One region of the Paenibacillus sp. LS-5 genome, then DNA from elsewhere that is predicted to be linked to it. Evidence: predicted binding sites of a transcription regulator. Region 1 holds the regulator's gene; each other region holds the start of a gene.

The links. The regulator Rex, encoded in region 1, represses fermentation and respiration genes when NADH is low (regulators of the CRP and FNR family bind a similar motif). The targets are predictions, from matches to a motif close to TTGTGAAATATTTCACAA.
Region 2: a site for Rex is predicted at 1,894-1,911, ahead of AC0MA3_RS23655 (helical membrane plugin domain-containing protein). Genes of this name have one in related genera too.
Region 3: a site for Rex is predicted at 1,955-1,972, ahead of AC0MA3_RS07480 (cytochrome ubiquinol oxidase subunit I). Genes of this name have one in related genera too.

The regions. Positions count from the first base shown of each region.
Region 1 covers NZ_JBWAVA010000013.1:153,174-157,439, forward strand. Annotated here, with positions in the region: gene dinG (ATP-dependent DNA helicase DinG) at 1-1,873, shown strand, start outside; gene AC0MA3_RS18880 (redox-sensing transcriptional repressor Rex) at 2,116-2,769, shown strand; gene AC0MA3_RS18885 (amidohydrolase) at 2,756-4,057, shown strand; gene AC0MA3_RS18890 (cell wall elongation regulator TseB-like domain-containing protein) at 4,102-4,266, shown strand, end outside.
Region 2 covers NZ_JBWAVA010000022.1:40,733-44,998, reverse strand. Annotated here, with positions in the region: gene AC0MA3_RS23665 (alpha-galactosidase) at 1-966, shown strand, start outside; gene AC0MA3_RS23660 (nitroreductase family protein) at 1,050-1,670, opposite strand; gene AC0MA3_RS23655 (helical membrane plugin domain-containing protein) at 2,003-2,410, shown strand; gene AC0MA3_RS23650 (NAD(P)/FAD-dependent oxidoreductase) at 2,429-3,607, shown strand; gene AC0MA3_RS23645 (class I SAM-dependent methyltransferase) at 3,868-4,266, shown strand, end outside.
Region 3 covers NZ_JBWAVA010000003.1:431,548-435,813, reverse strand. Annotated here, with positions in the region: gene AC0MA3_RS07495 (S1C family serine protease) at 1-846, shown strand, start outside; gene AC0MA3_RS07490 (cold-shock protein) at 1,238-1,438, shown strand; gene AC0MA3_RS07485 (cold-shock protein) at 1,633-1,863, shown strand; gene AC0MA3_RS07480 (cytochrome ubiquinol oxidase subunit I) at 2,086-3,489, shown strand; gene cydB (cytochrome d ubiquinol oxidase subunit II) at 3,476-4,266, shown strand, end outside.

The DNA of each region.
Region 1 (4,266 bases):
CATCCCGCTATTGACGAGTGTCGTGCCGTTCCCGTTTAAGGCTGCAATCTTTAAGGGAAGAGGGCACTATTTGTGTCTGCGAAAGTTTGAACAAAGAATAAACAAAAAGGACTTTACAAGTCCGAGGGAAGAAGCGCTTACTGCGGCACAAATGATTGTGTGGCTGACGCAGACCCAGTCGGGTGATGATGAGGAGCTGAATCTGAACGGCAGAGGCGGTGATTTCTGGGAGACTGTGGCCAGTGATACGGACTCATGCCTTGGACGATCCTGCCCCTGGTTCCGCAAATGCTATTACCACCGGGCTAAGCACGAAGCCGGGATTGCGGATGTCGTAGTGACCAATCATTCCAAGCTATTTGCTGACGTCAAAGCGGGGCATCAGCTGCTTCCAGCTTATGAGCACCTTGTTATTGATGAGGCCCATCATCTGGAGGATATTGCAGGTAAACACCTGGGCATGCAGATGAAATACTTTACCGTAGCCCATACGCTTACACGTCTCTATAAGGACAGCCGGAGCGGCCAATTGCCGGCTCTGCGTCAAACACTGCAGTCTTCAGGCAGTGAGCAGGCGGCGGAATGGAGCGGGGTGATCGACAGAATCTACCCGGATTTGCTTACGGTTAAGGAATCGTGGGACACGCTTAGCGACAAACTGTTTGCCCTGCTTCCAGAACGTAGTGATGCCGCAGCCGGGGAGGCCGGACAACTGGTAGCACGTTTGCTGCCAGGCAAGAAGCCCAAGGATTGGGAAGAGCTGGCTGCGCTTGAGAACACTCTACATCTAAGTCTTAGTGAAATTATCCGCAAGGGCGATAAGATGCTAAGTGAAATGCGTGAATCGGAGAGCCAATCGTCATCGGACAGTCTGGTGACGGATATCGGAGGGTTGTTCAAGGATTTAGCCTCCATACGGGAGCAAGTGCGGTTCTTCATGAACCTGAACGACGAGAATATTGTCTACTGGATGGAAGGCAGCGGTAACTATCGCGGGAAGTCGCTGCAGCTCTATGCGGTGCCAGTCGATGTCAGCGCCCAGCTTAAGGAGCTCTTTTTTGATAAAAAGAAAAGCATAGTCCTTACCTCAGCTACTTTGTCCGTTGATAAGTCCTTTCAATTTATGATTGACAATCTGGGACTTAGTGAATCCGCAGAACAAGGAAGGCTGATGACAGCTCTGCTCTCGTCGCCGTTTAAATACCGTGAACAGGCTCTTCTGGTCATCCCGCGTGATTTCCCCAGTGTCAAAGGCAGCGTGGGCGATGCCCGTTTTGTCGATAAGCTGGTGCACTCATTGGCTGAGGCAGCTGTGGCAACACGGGGGCGGATGCTTGTACTTTTCACTTCTTATAAAATGCTGCGCCAGGTCTATGATCCTCTGAAGGAGGCACTCCTCTCTGAGGATATCACTGTACTGGGGCAGGGAGTGGAAGGGGGCAGCCGGAGCAAGCTGATCCGGCGTTTTCAGGATAGTGCAGCTTCTGTGCTCCTTGGAACCAGCAGCTTCTGGGAAGGTGTGGATATTCCCGGGGAGGCTTTAACCTGCCTTGCCATTGTCAGATTGCCTTTTCAGCCGCCGAACCATCCGCTTGCGGAGGCTAAGGCTGAACTGCTTCAGGCTCAGAAAAAGAACCCGTTTATGAAGTTGTCAGTCCCCCAGGCCGTTATTCGTTTCAAGCAGGGTTTCGGACGTCTGGTGCGTACTGCGCAAGATCGGGGTATTGTTATTGTATACGATACAAGGGTTATTGAATCTTATTATGGAAAGTACTTTCTCTATTCGCTGCCTGGACCCAAGATGGAACATATGCTGACAGATCAGATGGTTCCGCGAATTGCGGAATGGCTGGAAGACGGCAGTGTATCTTAACCTGCAATCATTTCTATTATAGTCAAAGAACAACAAAACTCCGTTTTCTTGGCGTCCGGTTCTGCTGTGACGCCGGGGAATGGACTAAGCTCACAAAACTTGGTTTATGCTTACGAAGTAAGTTTTGTACGAAGTAATATTATGATGCAATGCTCACAAAACTTGGTTTATGCTTACGAAGTAAGTTTTGTACGAAGTAATATTATGATGCAATGCTCACAAAACTTTTAGGAGGAGAAAATATGAAATCGGATAAAATATCGGAGGCCGTGGTACGCAGACTTCCAGTGTATCTGCGCTTCCTGAACGATCTCCTGAAGCGTGAAATCTCCACCGTATCTTCCCAGGAACTGGGACAAAAGCTTGAACTGAATCCAGCCCAAATCCGCAAGGATCTGGCTTATTTCGGGGATTTCGGCAGAAAGGGTATCGGTTATGATGTCTCATACCTCATTGAGAAAATCCGCCATATCCTGAAGCTTGACCAACAGATCAACGTGGCGCTGGTGGGGGCAGGTAATCTTGGTCACGCTCTCTCTAATTACAATGCCTACTTGAAGGACACCATGAAAATCACTGCTGTATTTGATTCCTATGCTCCCAAGGTGGGGCAGCAGATTAACTCACTTACCGTGCAGCCCATGGAAGAATTGGGAAGCACAATCCGTAAGCAGGGCATCCGTATTGGAATTATTACGGTACCGGATAGCGAAGCGCAGAACGTTGCCGATATTCTGGTCGATTCAGGCATTGAGGCCATTCTTAATTTTGCACCGGTGATCTTGAAGACCCCGTCTAATATCAGGGTTCATGCCGCTGATTTTACTACTGATTTGCAGAGTCTCGCCTATTATTTGCATGATGGAAAGGACGAAGTGGAAGATGCACAGCAATAAGATTGTAATTGTAAACGGCCGATTTCTGGTTCCGGGTACTGAGACACCAGTACTAAGCGGCTATATGACTATAGAAAAGGATATCATCACATACATAGGAGAAGCCAAACCTGTCATTGAAGAAGGTACGCAGACTATTGACGGAAGCCGCCTGCTGTTCATGCCGGGGCTGGTCAATACCCATGGTCATACAGCAATGTCGCTCCTTCGCGGATACGGTGACGACATGGTCCTTCAGAATTGGCTGCAGGAGAAAATGTGGCCAATGGAAGAAAAGTTCACCGGAGACGATGTTTTTTGGGGAACCTCATTGTCTGTACTGGAAATGCTGAAGGGCGGCACAACCACCTTCCTGGACATGTATGATCATATGGACAGGGTTGCCGAGGTTTCAGAACAATCGGGCATGCGTGCTGTACTTATGCGCGGGGTTATCGGACTTTGTCCGGAGGATGTGCAGAACCATAAACTGGCAGAAGCGATAGCCTTTGCCCGCAATTGGCATGGCAAGGCGGATGGAAGAATCACGACAATGATATCCCCGCATGCCCCTTACACTTGTCCTCCTGAATTTTTCGTAAAGTTTGTTCAGGCTGCCCATGATCTGGACCTGCCTATGCATACGCACATGTCGGAAACCCGGCGGGAAGTTGAACAGAATGCGGCGGATTACGGCTTGCGTCCTGTTGCACATCTGGAGAAGCTGGGGATGTTCACCCGCCCGTCGCTTGTGGCTCACGGAGTTCATTTGAATGATGAAGAAATAGAGATTTTAGCCCGCTACAACGTAGGGGTATCGCATAATCCTGGCAGTAACTTGAAGCTCGCAAGCGGGGTAGCACGGGTACCGGAGCTGCTGCGGGCGGGAGTCAAGGTATCGCTGGGCACGGACGGTGCTGCAAGCAACAACAACCTGGATATGTTCGAGGAGATGCGCCTGGCTGCTCTGATCCACAAAGGTGTGAGCGGAGATCCGACAGCTGTACCGGCACCGGAAGCATTGCTGATGGCGACCGAATATGGTGCACAGTCCATATTCCTTGGCAATACAGGACGGCTGGCTCCAGGGATGAAGGCAGACTTCATAGCTCTAAATATCGACCAGCCCCACTTCCTTCCGCATACGGATTTGCTTTCCCATGCCGTCTATTCGGCAAGTGCCAACGATGTAGAACATGTATGGGTGGACGGCAAGCAAGTGGTGAAGAATGGTCAATGCCTGACCTTGGATGAGGAGCTTATCCGCCGCAAGGCGCAGGAGACCTTCGAGGGCCTGCTGAAACGGTAAATGAACAGGATCAATGACGCATCCAGAAGAAAGGGAGCTGCACTTTGAAGAAAAGAAGAAAATGGCTTCTGCTGGGGATCCTCCTGGTTCTGCTCCTTCTGTTCGGACTAAGCCAGTTCTATGCTTACGTGATGAAAGACCAGTGGAACGAACGCAGTGCAGCCAGAGAGGTTGCTGAAGCAAGGGCAGGGCTGACCAAGGTAACCAAA
Region 2 (4,266 bases), on a different contig from region 1:
TTTGGCCTGTGGTTTGAACCGGAGATGATCTCGCCGGACAGTGAACTGTACCGACAGCATCCAGACTGGTGCCTCCATGTGCAGGGCCGCCGCAGAACGCTGGCCCGTACGCAGCTGGTGCTGGACTTCTCACGCGAGGAGGTCTGCCAGGCGATCGGTGACCGGATCGCGGCCGTTCTGCGGTCAGCACCGATCACCTATGTCAAATGGGATATGAACCGTAATATGACAGAGATCGGATCTGCACAGCTGCCACCGGAGAGACAAAGAGAAACGGCACACCGTTATATGCTTGGTCTATATGGTGTGCTTGAGCGGATCACTTCGGAATTCCCGAATGTGCTGTTCGAGAGCTGCTCCGGAGGCGGGGGACGCTTTGATCCCGGAATGCTCTTTTATATGCCTCAGACCTGGACGAGTGACAACACCGATGCCATCAGCCGGCTCAAAATCCAGTACGGCACAAGTATCGTCTATCCGCTGAGCGCCATGGGCAGCCATGTGTCGGCGGTTCCGAACCATCAGGTGCAGCGTAACACATCCCTCGAACTCCGTGGACATGTGGCCATGTCGGGTAATTTCGGCTATGAGCTGGATTTGACGAAGTTCACAGAGGAAGAAAAAGCAGCGGTAAAAGCTCAGGTGGCGCTCTACAAAGAACTGCGTACGCTTGTCCAGTTTGGAGAGCAGTACCGGCTTCGTAGTCCTTTTGAAGGGAATGAGACGGCGTGGCTGATTGCGGCGGAGGATCAGTCGGAAGCTGTGGTCGTCTATGTCCGCACCTTGGCTGAGCCCAATGATAAGCTATACCACTTGCGTCTTAAGGGTCTTGATCCGGCTGCAGATTATGAATGGCTGGAAGGCGGAGGCGTATATGGGGGCGACCATCTGATGTATGCGGGATTGCCGCTGCCTGCGTTACACGGTGATTTTCAAAGTGTCCTGTGGCGCTTCCGCAGAGTGTAGAGCTTGGGGATTGCCGCAGTGTTATGTTTAAGCAAAAAGAGCCATCCGGGTTGCCCGGATGGCTCTTTTTGGGTACGTCTTGTTTACTCAAAAAACTCAACGAACTCATTAACCGGCTTACGGTAGCCGCGGGGTCTGATCTTGTGCTTATTGTCTTTGCCGATGGTAATCATCATGACCGGCACCATATGATCCGGTAAATTCAGAGTCGCCTTGAGGGCTTCAGGATCAAAACCAATCATCGGGCAGGTATCCCAGCCCTTATCCTTGGCGATCAGCATGAACTGCATCGCTGACAGGGAGGCATTGCGGATCGCTTCATCGCGCTGAAAAGCATCATTTCCAATGTAGGAGCCATTGATGGCTTCGATGGTTCCGTCATATTCTTCCTCGCTCATCGCTCCCAGCATTTTTAGGCCGCTATAAATTTCCGGTGCCTGCAGATACGCATTCTTGTCTCCGAGTACAACGATGACGGCGGATGCTGTATGGATTTTGTACTGGCCATAGGCGGCTTCGCGGACTTTTTCTTTCAAGTCTTCATCAGCGACTACTTTATAATGGGCGTGCTGCAGATTATAGGCTGAAGGGGCTAGACGGGCCAGCGAGAACATTTCCTCCAGTTCACTCTTAGAAATCTTGATGCCCTCTACGAAGTTGTTTGCTGATCTGCGTGCTTGAACCAATTCTGAAAAAGTGCCCATGTTCATTCCTCCATTGTGTATGTAGTAGTTAATAATTATAAATAGCTAATATTAATAAATATACTTACTATTTGTTACTTACTAAACATACCATGGTATTTTCCCTTCGTCAATGACTAAATGTAATACGGTACTAAATTTTTTTATGAAATAGAGGGAATTATCGAAATCCGAAGAATAGAAGTGATTTTAATCACAAAATGGGGCTATTCCGGCAAAAAGATTGTGACATTTATTACATGAGGAATGTTATAATAATCACATTGATTATGAGTTGTATCATTTCGTCCCATTTCTATATGAAATAAAGCTAATGTAAAGGAGCGCTCATTATGTCAGAAACCATTACGCAATCAAAAATTAATGAAGAACTTATGGATCAGCTCTTGAAGCCTGAGGTGCAGGAGTCCTTAACCACACTGGTGGAGCAGCTTCCCCAGATTACGCAGCTGATTGGTGCTTTATCCAAGTCGCTTGATTTTGTGCAGGCTGTTGCATCCGATGATGTGCTGAAGAATGATACAGTGGGTGCTATCAAAGAGCTTGCTGAGCCGGTAGTAGATACGGTAAAAACGATGGCAGCTACTGTGATCGAGGCCAAGGATCGTGCCAATGAGAGCAGTGAAACGATCAGCCTGTTCGGTATGATGCGTATGATTAAAGATCCGCAGATGCAAAAAATGCTTCGTTTCATGAATGCTTATCTGCAGGTCAGCGGCGAACGTAATCCACATCAATAAGGACGGAGGAAAATTATTATGTCAAAACATATCGTGATTCTCGGTGCAGGCTATGGCGGTCTCCTGAGTGCTATTAACGTGCGTAAATATATGAGTAAGGCAGAAGCCAAAATTACAGTTGTCAATCAGTATCCGACACACCAGATTATTACCGAGCTCCATCGTCTGGCTGCAGGGAGTGCATCGGAACAAGCTGTAGCCATGCCGCTCACCAAGCTTTTTGCCGGAAAAGACATTGATCTTAAAATAGCCAAGGTGAAGTCATTCTCCGTCGATAACAAGCAGGTGCAGCTGTCTGATGGTACAGCACTCACCTATGACGCGCTTGTTGTTGCACTTGGCAGCACTACTGCATATTTCGGCATCCCAGGGCTGGAAGAGTACAGCATGGTGCTGAAATCCGCTGCTGACGCGATCAAAATTCATTCCCATATTGAAGACCGTATTCGTGAATACTCCAAAACGAAGAATCCTGCCGATGCGGCAATTCTGATTGGAGGCGGCGGGCTGACCGGTGTCGAGCTAGTGGGCGAGATTGCTGATGTGCTGCCGAAGCTGACCAAACGGTATGGGGTAAATCCTCACGATATCAAGCTGATGCTGGTAGAAGCCGGACCCAAAATCCTTCCGGTATTGCCGGATCATTTGATTGAACGTGCGGTAACAAGTCTGACTGCTCGTGGCGTATCCTTCCTGACGGGTCTTCCTGTAACCAATGTGGCGGGTAATGTGATTGATCTGAAGGATGGACAGCAGATTGTAGCCAATACCTTTGTGTGGACCGGTGGAGTTCAGGGCAACCCTCTTGTTGGGGAATCCGGTCTTGAAGTGAACCGCGGCCGTGCCACAGTCAATGACTTCCTTCAATCGACCTCACATCCGGATGTTTTTGTGGCAGGGGACAGCGCCGTTGTGTTCGCAGCAGATGGACGTCCATATCCGCCGACCGCACAAATCGCCTGGCAGATGGGCGAGCTGATCGGCTACAATCTGTATGCTTACCTGAATAACTCCGCATCTGAAACGTTCAGCCCGATCAACTCAGGTACCCTAGCCAGCCTGGGACGCAAAGACGGAGTGGCGATTATTGGCGCCAGCAATACTCCGCTCAAAGGCTTGCCTGCAACCCTTATGAAGGAAGCGAGCAATATCCGTTATTTGTCTCACATTAAGGGATTGTTCAGCCTGGCATACTAATATTCTTTTTATGACTTTATTGAAAGTCTTTGATGACCTTCAAGCCGATCCCGTTCCTTATGCTATATAAGGAACGGGTGGGTTTGGAGGTTTTTTTTGCTGTGGAACAGGATTGGATAATGGTGAAAATTTACATAGTAAATAGTTGGAAGCTGCCTTATGCTGGGTGAATCGGGGACTGAAACCTAAAGGCAAGGAGCTTCAGGAAGCTCTGCCTGCCGCCAAGGTGAAGTTGAATAAGCTATGAAGGGGAAGATACAATGAATGAAATATTTAAGCAAATACCATTATATAGATTTGTAATGTACTGTAATGACACTACTATGGATAAGACAGTATTAGATTGTGGTGCAGGCGGAGATTGTCCGCCTCTCAGCTTATTTTCAGATTATGGATACTTAACACATGGGATAGAATTTAATACGAAGCAATTAGAAGAAGCTAATCAATATGCAATCAGGAAAAGTCAGCATTTGAATATTGAGCAAGGAGATATGAGACAATTAAAGTTTGATGACGAATCATTCAGCTTTGTATATTCTTACAATTCCGTATTTCATATGATGAAGACAGATGTTGTGAAATCTATGAATGAAATGATACGCGTTCTAAAGCCAAAGGGCCTGCTTTTTGCAAACTTTCTTACCACAAAAGATTTT
Region 3 (4,266 bases), on a different contig from region 1:
GACGACGGCAAAGCATTTATTATTTCGAACAATCATGTTATCGAAGGTGCAAGCAAGCTGGAGGTTGTTACGGTTGACGGTAAGACCCATAAAGCAACACTTGTTGGCGCAGACAAGGTTAGTGATATAGCCGTACTCTCCATAGATGGCAAAGGTATTAATACGATCGCCCAAATCGGTGATTCCTCGAAGCTTCGGCTGGGAGAGACCGTTATTGCTATCGGCAATCCCCTGGGACTTGGAGATACACTGACCTCTGGGATCGTCAGCTATACAGAGCGGACCATTCCGGTATCCCTGAACCAGGATGGTGTGTATGACTGGGAACAGGAAGTTATTCAGACAGATGCCGCCATCAACGAGGGTAACAGCGGCGGGGCGCTGGTGGATCTGGATGGAAAGGTGATCGGTATCAACACGATGAAGATCTCTGACACAGGCGTGGAGGGACTCGGCTTCGCGATTCCGGCCAACCATGTGATGGAAACAGCCGATGAACTCGCATCCAAAGGTAAAATTGCCCGTTCGTACTTAGGTGTATATTCAGTGGATCTCAACAATCCTTATGTGCCTCTGGCAGAAGACCAGCGTAAGCAGCTGAACCTGCCCACCAGCGTGACGGATGGGGTTGTTGTTCTGGATGCGGTTGGACCTGCGAAAGATGCGGGCCTGCAGTTCAATGATGTGATTACGAAGTTCGACGATCAAGCCATTACATCCACGTTGTCACTGCGGAAGTATCTGTACGATCATACCAAGATCGGAGATGACCTCAAAATCACCTTTTACCGCAATGGAGCTATGAAGCAAGTTACCGTAAAACTTCTTGAGAAGCCGGAGGAATAAAAGTCTTAGGGGCAGTATATAATATAGAGGCAGTCACATGAGGAGCGATGCCACCCTGAAAATTATTAATAATTTTTGGGTGGCAGCCGTTTCTAAGCTTGAAAAATGGGGTAAAGGATAGAGCAGGGGTTATAAAATATATAACTTAACCTAACTGGTAGCCCTTACATTGGAAAGTTAGCCTAATTAGTGAAAATAAGGAGAAATTCGGATGTGATAGCTTGCCTTTGTTATAAAGGTGTGGTAACATAAAATTATTCATACAAATGATACCTAATTTTCGTATTGAAAAGGGTTGTCACATGAATTACAGCCTTTCTCAATGTGTGAATTTTTTCTTTGTTTGAAGATAAAAAGAACATATTAATTTAAATTTGTGGAGGTAACACACATGCAAACAGGTACAGTTAAATGGTTCAACGCAGAAAAAGGATTCGGTTTCATCGAAGTTGAAGGCGGAAGCGACGTATTCGTTCACTTCAGCGCAATCACTGGCGACGGCTTCAAAACTTTGGACGAAGGCCAACGCGTTGAATTCAACGTTGTTCAAGGCAACCGTGGACCACAAGCCGAAAACGTTGTAAAACTGTAATAATAGAAGGTCCGTCCCCGCTTGTGAAAGTTGGGACGGTCTTTTTTTCAAATATAAGGAATTATATGCTTCATGCAATATCGGTCCCTTATATTACTCGTGAAACGGTTGCCGTCCTTAACATCAAGGACGGCAATGTCGTTTCTACTTGTCTGGATTCTCAACTTGTGACATAAAGGAAGGGAGGAACGGCAATGAACTACCGGAAGAAGCCTTTGGAGGAAGTACCGGAAGAAAATACCGCAATTTGGGCCTGTACCAATGATGGATGTAATGGATGGATGAGGGATAATTTCGCATTTGAACATGCGCCTTCTTGCCGTCTCTGTCACTCCCCTATGGAGCGCAGTATGAAGATGCTGCCGCAGCTGCTCAATTCCAATGGCGATTTGAAATCGCTGAAGAAGGGTATTTCCATTACCTAACCAATGCCTTTATGAGTCAAGCTTCTATAGAATAATGAACACATTCAAGACGGTGAAACCGTCTTATTTTTTTTGCTTTCCAAACGTAATATTGTGATATTTGTCACAAATTTATTGAATTTTAAGCCCAAACAGGGTGTATAATGTGATTATTATCACACTTAACCCTTTGAATTTTTGACAAAATAGACATATCGAATGGGGAGAAGGAAGGGGAGAAATATGGATACAGTGATGCTGTCGCGATTACAATTTGCGTCGACGACAATTTTTCATTATTTCTTTGTACCAGTGTCAATTGGACTCGCGCTTTTAATTGCAATCATGGAGACGATGTATGTAAGAAAAGGAAATGATGAGTACAAAAGGATGGCCCAGTTCTGGGGAAAGCTTTTCCTGATTAACTTCGCTGTGGGCGTAGTAACAGGAATTCTGCAGGAATTTCAGTTCGGAATGAACTGGTCGGACTATTCGCGTTTTGTCGGTGATGTATTTGGAGCTCCACTCGCGATTGAAGCGCTGCTAGCTTTCTTTCTGGAGTCTACGTTTATTGGAATCTGGATTTTTGGCTGGGATAAAGTATCCAAACGTGTTCACCTGCTCTCGATTTGGCTGGTAGCGCTTGGAACTATGTTCTCGGCTTTCTGGATTCTGCTGGCTAACTCATTCATGCAGCATCCGGTAGGATTTGCTGTTAATAATGGACGGGCTGAGATGAATGACATTTGGGCATTAATTACCAATGGACAATTGCTGGTCGAGTTCCCTCATACGGTTCTTGCCGCGTACGCGACAGGCGCCTTCCTGGTTACGGGAATTAGTGCATATAAATTGCTGAAGAAGCAGGATGTTTCCTTTTTCCGCAAATCTTTTGAAATTGCTGCGATTGTCGGCATTATTTCATCGTTCGGTGTAGCCATTGCGGGACATGCCCAGGCGCAGTATCTGGTAGATACCCAGCCCATGAAGATGGCCGCTTCCGAGGGACTATGGGATGACAGTGGAGACCCTGCTGCATGGACGGTTTTTGCAACGATTGATCCAGAGAATAAAATAAGCTCTCATGAAGTGAAAATCCCATATATGCTGAGTTTTCTCTCCTACAGTAAGTTTTCGGGATCTGTTAAAGGGATGAATACACTACAGGCTGAATATGAACAGACCTATGGTCCTGGGGACTATATTCCACCGGTTCGCACAACCTTCTGGAGCTTCCGGATCATGGTTGCTGCAGGCTCGCTTATGATTCTGCTGGGAGTATACGCCGTCTACCTGATGTGGCGCAAGAAGATGGAACGCCCGAACACCTGGTTCATGCGTTTTATGCTCTGGGGGCTGCTGCTTCCGCCAATTGCTAATACTTCGGGCTGGATTATGACCGAGATGGGGCGTCAGCCATGGACGGTATTTGGGTTAATGACTACAGAGGATAGTGTATCCCCTAATATTACGAGCGGACAGGTGTTGTTCTCGGTAATTTCTTTTACAGCCATCTACGCCATTCTTGGTTTGGTACTGGTTGGCTTGTTCATCAAGGTGATCAAAAAAGGCCCTTACGCCATGGATAACGATCACGGCGAATCCCATGATCCGTATAACAAGGAGGGATCCCATGCTTTCTCTTAATGAATTATGGTTTGTGTTGATTGCTGTGCTGTTTGTCGGCTTCTTCTTCCTGGAGGGATTTGACTTCGGTGTAGGGATGGAAACCCAGATATTAGCGAAGAATGATACGGAGCGCCGGGTACTGATTAACTCAATCGGACCGTTCTGGGATGCGAATGAAGTGTGGCTGATTACTGGCGCAGGCGCCATGTTCGCCGCCTTCCCGCACTGGTATGCAACACTATTCAGTGGATTCTACATTCCGTTCGTGTTCGCGCTGCTGGCGCTGATTGCCCGTGGTGTCGCCTTTGAATTCAGAGGTAAACGGGACTCGCTGGCTTGGAAAAGAACATGGGATGTCTGCATTTTCTTCGGAAGCTTCTTGCCACCATTCCTGCTTGCCGTAGTGTTCGCCAGCTTCATTAAGGGGCTGCCGATCGACGGGGATATGCAGATGTATGCCGGATTCTTCGATATTGTAAATGGTTATACTGTAGTAGCTGGAATTACTGTAGTACTGCTGTGCCTGGTGCATGGACTGATGTTCACTACGCTTCGCACGGTAGGTGATCTGCAGGAACGGGCCCGTAAGATGGCACAAAAGCTGCTGTTCCCGCTGGCTGCGCTGTTGCTCGCTTTTGTGGTCATGACTTATTACATGACAGATATATTCGAGAAACGCGGAGCACTGCTGTTTGTAATTGTAATCTTGGGTATTGCTGCTTATGTGCTGTCCGGCTATTTCATGAGCAAGAAGAAAGATGGCCTAGCCTTCGGAATGACAGGTGCAGTGATGGC